Regions from separate parts of the Bradyrhizobium sp. RDI18 genome, predicted to be linked through region 2. Evidence: predicted binding sites of a transcription regulator. Region 2 holds the regulator's gene; the other holds the start of a gene.
The links. The regulator PhoB, encoded in region 2, activates phosphate uptake and scavenging genes when phosphate is short. The targets are predictions, from matches to a motif close to TGTCATNNANCTGTCAT.
Positions count from the first base shown of each region.

Region 1: the regulator PhoB is predicted to act here: its motif matches at 1,897-1,913, upstream of ACFXS9_RS35210 (DUF2794 domain-containing protein).

Region 1 covers NZ_JBICRN010000008.1:5,396,242-5,400,072, forward strand. Annotated here, with positions in the region: partial or broken gene acnA (aconitate hydratase AcnA) at 1-581, shown strand, start outside; gene ACFXS9_RS35205 (DUF1223 domain-containing protein) at 740-1,501, shown strand; gene ACFXS9_RS35210 (DUF2794 domain-containing protein) at 1,925-2,296, shown strand; gene ACFXS9_RS35215 (GNAT family N-acetyltransferase) at 2,403-2,942, opposite strand; gene ACFXS9_RS35220 (Bax inhibitor-1/YccA family protein) at 3,027-3,818, opposite strand.
Region 2 covers NZ_JBICRN010000008.1:5,719,435-5,723,265, reverse strand. Annotated here, with positions in the region: gene ACFXS9_RS36680 (aspartate aminotransferase family protein) at 1-820, opposite strand, end outside; gene ACFXS9_RS36675 (GcrA family cell cycle regulator) at 1,330-1,839, shown strand; gene phoB (phosphate regulon transcriptional regulator PhoB) at 2,037-2,741, opposite strand; gene phoU (phosphate signaling complex protein PhoU) at 2,752-3,468, opposite strand; gene pstB (phosphate ABC transporter ATP-binding protein PstB) at 3,573-3,831, opposite strand, start outside.

The DNA of each region.
Region 1 (3,831 bases), 320 kb from region 2:
AGTACGGCACGCGGCGCGGCAACCACGAGATCATGATGCGCGGCACCTTCGCCAACATCCGCATCAAGAACTTCATGCTGAAGGGCGCTGACGGCAATATTCCGGAGGGCGGACTAACCAAGCACTGGCCCGACGGCGAGCAGATGTCGATCTACGACGCGGCGATGAAGTATCAGCAGGAAAGCGTGCCGCTGGTGGTGTTCGCGGGTGCCGAATACGGCAACGGCTCCTCGCGCGACTGGGCGGCCAAGGGCACCCGTCTGCTCGGCGTCCGCGCCGTGATCTGCCAGAGCTTCGAGCGCATCCATCGCTCCAACCTGGTCGGCATGGGCGTGCTGCCGCTGACCTTCGAGGACGGCACGTCGTGGACATCGCTCGGCCTCAAGGGCGACGAGACGGTGACGATTCGCGGGCTCCAGGGTGATTTGAAGCCGCGCCAGACCCTGACGGCCGAGGTCGTGTCCGGCGACGGTTCGCTGCAGCGCGTGCCGCTGCTCTGCCGCATCGATACCCTCGATGAGCTCGAGTACTACCGAAACGGCGGCATTCTGCATTATGTGCTGCGCAAACTCGCGGCTTGACGCGGATTTGTGATCGGTGCCTCACTTCGAAGTGAGTAGCGAGCAAGGAGAAGGCGGCCTATGACAAGGCCGCTTTCGCGCGTCTGGGGTGCGCCTTTGGGATATCAAATCATGCCCCGTACAATTACGGATGGAAAACGCTACGCCTGGTTCGCACGATGACAGCGATGATGGCCTACAACTGCATATCGCGATGGTCCGGTGCGCTCGGCGTCTGCGCGATCATCGCCATCATCCGTCCGGCTCATGCCGAGCCGCGCACCGTGGTCGAATTGTTCACCTCGCAAGGCTGTTCGTCGTGTCCGCCGGCCGACCAGATCGTCGGCGAGCTCGCCAAGGATCCGTCCATCATCGCGCTGAGCATGCCGATCGACTACTGGGACTATCTTGGCTGGAAGGACACGCTGGCGGACTCGCGTTTCAGCGCGCGTCAGAAGGCCTATTCGCATGTGCGTGGCGATCGTAACCTCTACACGCCGCAGATGATCGTCAACGGCTCGGCGCAGGTGATCGGCAGCGATCGCGCCGCCATCGAAGGCGCCATCAAGAATACCAGCAAGACTGAAGGCGTGATGTCGGTGCCGGTCAAGATGACGTTGTCGGGCAAGCTGCTCAATGTCTCGGTAGAGGCGAGCAAGGTGCCGACGGCTGGCCGGGGCGAAGTCTGGATCTGCTCGGTCTCGAAGGCGGTGCCGATCTCGATCGGGCGCGGCGAGAATCGCGGCCAGCAGCTCACCTACTACAACGTGGTACGCAACCTCGTGAAGGTCGGCGACTGGAACGGCGGTTCGGGAAGCTGGACCATTCCGCTTGAAAATATTTCCCGCGACGGCGTGGACGCCGCGGTCGTCTACGTCCAGGACGGCAGTCGCGACAAGCCGGGCGCGATGCTCGGCGCCGCCATGACGGCGCTGCGCTAATTCTGTTCTCGAAATTTTCTTGGCGAAGTCCTTGGATGGATGCGCCGGCCGCTGGCGAAACGGTGGCGCACAAACGCGCATCCCACGCAGACCGCAACCCCAAACGAAAAAGGACCAACTTTCGTTGGCCCAGTATCGGGATTAACTCCCTCCTGCGAACAGGCCCGATCCCGACGGCCCCGGGGGCTGGGGGCTGAGGAATCCGGAACCGAAAGGACCGGGCCAACGCAGGATTTTCTTTTCGCAATCTAGCGGGGCGGACGGTTGGCGGAAGTAGGGCAGCAATAAGATTCCGCTAACGATCCCGTGAATCGATATTTCGAGGCATATCGGGCCATCCGCCGCAGTTTCCTTCGCATTTACACCCCTTGCGGCGCCCCGCGGTTAGCGCGATCATGTAAATCGGATGACAGGAGGCGCTCCATGACCCTGATATCGGAGGACACCGATCCAAGCGATAGCCGCGCAGTGGCGCGCGTCGCCACTGCGAGCACGCCGCCGAATCGCGTCACGTTCAATCGCCTCGAACTCAACCGTATCCTCAATCTGTATGGGCGCATGGTCGCCGACGGCGAGTGGCGCGACTATGCCATCGACTTTCTGAAAGACCGCGCGGTGTTCTCCGTATTCCGCCGCGCTTCCGAAGTTCCGATCTATCGCATCGAGAAAGATCCGCGGCTCGCGCGCAAGCAGGGCATGTACAGCGTGATCTCGGCGACCGGACTGATCCTGCGCCGCGGCCACGAACTCGAACGCGTGCTGCTGGTGATCGACCGCAAGCTGGCGGTGGTTTAATCGGCTGGGCTACTGCGAGCCGGGGCCCATTCTACTTTGCATGGGGTTGTTTTCGCGATTTTGAGTCTGGGCCGCCCTGCGGTGTACCGCCAAAGAGGCGCCACGCTTAGTCAGACGACGAAGCGGGGACCGTCGACCCGCCTTCGCCGAGCGCGCGCTGCATCATGACCGTGTCCAGCCAGCGGCCGAACTTGAGGCCGACATTGGCGTGCGTCCCAATCATCTGGAACCCGCATTTGGCGTGAACGCCGATCGAGCCGGCATTAGCGGAGTCGCCGATGACCGCGATCATCTGCCGGTAGCCCCGCGCCTCGCATTCGGCGATCAGCCGCTGCATCAGTTGGAGCCCGATGCCGCGCCGGTGCGTGGCCGGCTTCAAATAGACCGAATTCTCCACCGTGAAGCGGTAGGCCGGCCGTGGCCGGTAGGGGCCGGCATAGGCGTATCCGATCACCTGGCCTTCGACGACGGCGACCAAATAGGGAAAGCCGCCATCCGACAGCGTCCTGAATCGCCGGGTCATTTCGGCGAGGTCGGGCGGGACGAGTTCGAACGTGGCGGTGCCGTAGCGCACCGCGTGCTCGTAGATCTCGGTGATGGCGGGGAGGTCGGCCTCAGTGGCAGGCCGGATTTCAGGTGTGGACATGCCGGCAGGATATTTTTGCTGCGCGCAAAAGAAAAGCCCCGGCCGCGAGGCCGGGGCTTCAACTCATACCTGGTCGATAAGCGCCTATTCGCGCTGGCCGAGTAGCTGCAACAGCAGCGTGAACAGGTTGATGAAGTTCAGGTAAAGGGACAGCGCACCGGTAATCGCCGCTTTCTCAGCAATCTCGCCGCCCTCCGAGGCGTAGCCGTAAATGTAGTCGTTCTTCAGCCGCTGGGTATCCCAGGCGGTGAGGCCCGCGAACACCAGCACGCCAACCACCGAGACGATGAACTGCAGCATCGAGCTTGCCAGGAACAGGTTGACCAGGCTCGCGATGATGACACCGATCAGGCCCATGAACAGGAACGACCCCATGCCGCTCATGTCACGCTTGGTGGTGTAGCCGTAGAGGCTCAGTGCGCCGAAGGTCGCCGCGGTGATGAAGAACACCCGCACGATCGAGGTGTGCGTGTACACCAGGAAGATCGACGACAGCGAAATGCCCATCAGCGCCGAGAAGGCCCAGAACAGCAATTGTGCTGTCGCGGGCCGCAGCCGGTTGATGCCGAACGAGATCGCGAACACCATCGCCAGCGGCGCGAGGATGAACAGCCACTTCAGCGGGCTGACATACATCGCGTAGCCGAACTGCGTCAGGTAGGCGTTGCCGAATCTGGCAGCGGCCCCGGCCTGGTCGGTGGTCACCGCGGCCATGTAGACGCCGAGCGCCGCAAGGCCGGTGATCGCCAGGCCGATGCTCATGTAGTTGTAGATGCGCAGCATGTAGGCGCGCAGACCGGCATCGACGGCCGCGGCGTCAACGCGTCCGGCAGCCCGGCCGAAAGGAGATACGTAGTTACGGTCTAGGTCCGACATGGTCGAATTCCCG
Region 2 (3,831 bases):
CGTGCGAGCCCGGCGTCATGCCGCTTGCGGCTTCCGCCGTCGCCAGCACCGCGCCGATCGGGAAACCGCCGCCCAACGCTTTGGCCAGCGACATCACATCCGGTGTCACGCCGACGCGCTTATAGGCAAAGAGATCGCCGGTGCGGCCCATGCCGGTCTGCACCTCGTCGAACGCGAGCAACAGGCCCTTCTCGTCGCAGAGCTGGCGCAGTGCCTTGAAGAAAGACTGCGGCGCGGAGCGCACGCCGCCCTCGCCCTGCACCGGCTCGATCAGGATGCCCGCGGTCTGCGGGCCGATCGCTTTCTTGACCGCTTCGAGATCGCCATGCGGCACCTGGTCGAAACCGTCCATCGGCGGCCCAAAGCCTTCGAGATATTTGGCGGAGCCGGTTGCTGCGAGCGTGCCCAGGGTGCGGCCATGGAAGGCGCCCTCGAAGGTGACGAGACGATAGCGCTCGGGATGGCCCTTGGAGAATTGATAGCGGCGCACGACCTTGATCACGCCTTCCATCGCCTCCGCGCCGGAATTGCAGAAGAACACGAGGTCGGCAAAGCTCTGCTCGCAGAGCCGCGCGGCGAGCTTCTCGCCATCGGGCGACTTGAACAGGTTCGACATGTGCCAGAGTTTCGTCGACTGCTCCTGCAGCGCCGCGATCAGGTGCGGATGGCAGTGACCGAGCGCATTCACCGCGACGCCCGAGGTGAAGTCCAAATAGCGCTCGCCATTGGTGGCGGTCAGCCAGCAGCCCTCGCCGCGTTCAGATCCGAGATCGACCCTGGCGAAGACGGGGAGCAGATGCGACGTGGCGCTATTGGTCATGGCAATCACTGAGGTTTGAGACCGGCCTTTAAGACCTGCCTTTGAGACCTGCCGCGAGCGTGCATTGGCGCGAACGCGGCAACAGCCGGTCTTGCGAAAACGAAACGTGCCGCCTCTTAAGGGCGGCACGTGAGAGGCATTCTATGTGGGCGTGGGGCGCTGTCAACACGCCACGGAGCCGCCTTTCCTGCAGTGCAAGGTGCTAAAATCCGTAAGATTGCGGTGTGGTGGAAAACACGCAGTGAAATGCCTAGATGTCAGAACATGTGGACGTTCGGGCCCGGACTCTTGCGCCCGAGTCACGCCATATTGTAGCCTTTGGGCTGTCGGGTACGACATCTCGTGCGGCAGTTCTGATCCCTTAGAGTCCTTTTTGTGCAGGCGTAAACGTTCGGCGCGGTTAGCGCGTCCGGCGAGGGCTAAGGGATTCTGACCGCAGGGATTTTTGAGACGAATGACTCGCCAGCGCTGCCCCCGATTGGCCGGCGCGATGCGAAGGGAAGAGTACGATGACGGTTTTGACCTGGTCCGACGATCGCGTCGAACAGCTTAAGAAGCTCTGGGAAGCCGGACTGTCGGCGAGCCAGATCGCCGCGGAACTTGGAAATGTGACGCGAAACGCCGTGATCGGCAAAGTGCACCGGCTGGGCCTTTCCGGCCGTGCCAAGAGCCCCTCCTCGGCCGCCCCGCGGCAGCGCAAGGCACGCCCCGCCCAGCCGATGATGCGGGTGTCGCGCCCGGTCTCGCGCGGCAACACCGCGCTGGCACACGCCTTCGAAGTCGAGATGGAGCCGGATCCGATCGCCTTCGACAACGTCGTGCCGATGAGCCAGCGGCTGTCGCTGCTCGAACTGAACGAGGCCACCTGCCACTGGCCGGTCGGCGATCCCTCGAGCCCGGAATTCTTCTTCTGCGGCGGCAAGGCGCTCACGGGCCTGCCCTATTGCGCCCACCACTCGCGCATCGCCTACCAGCCCGCCGCCGATCGGCGGAGGCAGCAGCCGAAGCAAACCAGGTAAGGGCGCGCGCCGTTATCTCAACGATGTCGTCCCTGCGAACGCAGGGACCCATAATCACAGTTGTCTGTGGTTATGCTTCGCTGGAGCTCCAGCGCATTTCAACAATCTAGATTTGTGGTTATGAATCCCCGCGCCCCGTGCGCAATTGCGCACTAGGCGGGGACGACGGTTGAACTCGTGGCGACGACAGTAGAGCGCTACGGCTCCACCTTCGCAAACCGGTCGTCCAGCGCGTAACCTGCGCCGCGGACGGTGCGGATCGGATCCTGCTCGCGGCCGGGGTTGAGCAGTTTGCGTAGGCGGCCGATGTGGACGTCGACGGTGCGCTCATCGATATAGATGTCGCGGCCCCAGACGCTGTCGAGCAACTGCTCGCGGCTGAAGACGCGGCCGGGATGCTCGAGGAAAAATTCCAGCAGGCGATACTCGGTCGGGCCGAGATCGATCTGGCGGCCCGAACGCGCGACGCGGCGTTTTTCGCGATCGAGTTCAATGTCGCCATAGGTCAGCACGGTGGCGAGCCGCTCGGGGCTTGCCCGCCGCAACAGGCCCTTTACCCGCGCCAGCAGTTCCGGAACCGAGAACGGCTTGACGATGTAATCGTCGGCGCCGGTCGCCAGCCCCCGCACGCGCTCGCTCTCCTCGCCGCGCGCGGTCAGCATGATGATCGGCAATTGCTTGGTCTCGGGGCGAGCCCTCAAGCGGCGGCACAGCTCGATGCCGGAGAGCCCCGGCAGCATCCAGTCGAGCACGACGAGATCGGGCACGCGCTCCTTCAGCCGCGTGTCGGCGTCGTCGCCGCGGGCGACAGTTTCGACCTCATAACCTTCAGCGTCGAGGTTGTAGCGCAACAGCGTGGTCAGCGCTTCCTCATCCTCGACCACCATTATGCGCGCGCTCATCCTGCTTCCCTCAAGTGTTAGGTACGGTCGTGGCAAAATTCGTCATGTCGCCCTTCGGGCGCTTGTCGAGCATCTGCTGACCCTCGATCATGTAGAACACGGTTTCGGCGATGTTGGTGGCGTGGTCGCCGATCCGCTCGATGTTCTTGGCGCAGAACATCAGGTGGATGCAGAACGAGATGTTGCGCGGATCCTCCATCATGTAGGTGAGGAGTTCGCGGAACAGCGAGGTGCAGATGGCGTCGACTTCCTCGTCGCCCTTCCACACCGCCATCGCCGCCGGCAGGTCGTGCGCGGCATAGGCGTCCAGCACCGACTTGACCTGCGACTGCACCAGATCCGTCATGTGCTCGAGGCCGCGCATCAGTTTCAGCGGCTGGAAATCGTTCTCCAGCGCCGCGACGCGCTTGCCCATGTTCTTGGCGAGGTCGCCGATTCGCTCCAGATCGGTGGCAACCCGCATCGAGCCGACGATCTCGCGCAGATCGATCGCCATCGGCTGGCGGCGGGCGATGGTCAGCACCGCGCGCTCCTCGATCAGATGCTGCAGGCGGTCGATCTCGACGTCGGTGGCGACGACGTGCTTGCCGAGCGCGACGTCGCGGCGGACCAGCGCGTCGACGGATTCGGTGATCATGCGCTCAGCAAGGCCGCCCATCTCGGCGACCAGACGCGTCAATTCCTGGAGGTCGCTGTCAAACGCCTTGGCGGTGTGTTCGGAAGCCATCTTCTATCTCCTCAAATCATGAGCCGATCGGACGGATCATGATTTCGTTTTCTTGTTGAGCATGATCTGTTCGAAAAAACGGTCCCCACTTTTCCGGATCATGCTCAGCCGAACCGGCCGGTGATGTAGTCCTGGGTACGTCGATCGCGCGGCGAGGTGAAAATCTTGTTGGTGTCGTCGAATTCGACCAGCTCGCCGAGATACATGAAGGCGGTCTTGTCCGAGACGCGCGCCGCCTGCTGCATGTTATGGGTGACGATGGCGATGGTGTAATCCTCCGCCAGTTCCTGGATCAGTTCCTCGATCTTGGCGGTCGAGATCGGATCCAGCGCCGAGCACGGTTCGTCGAACAGGATCACTTCG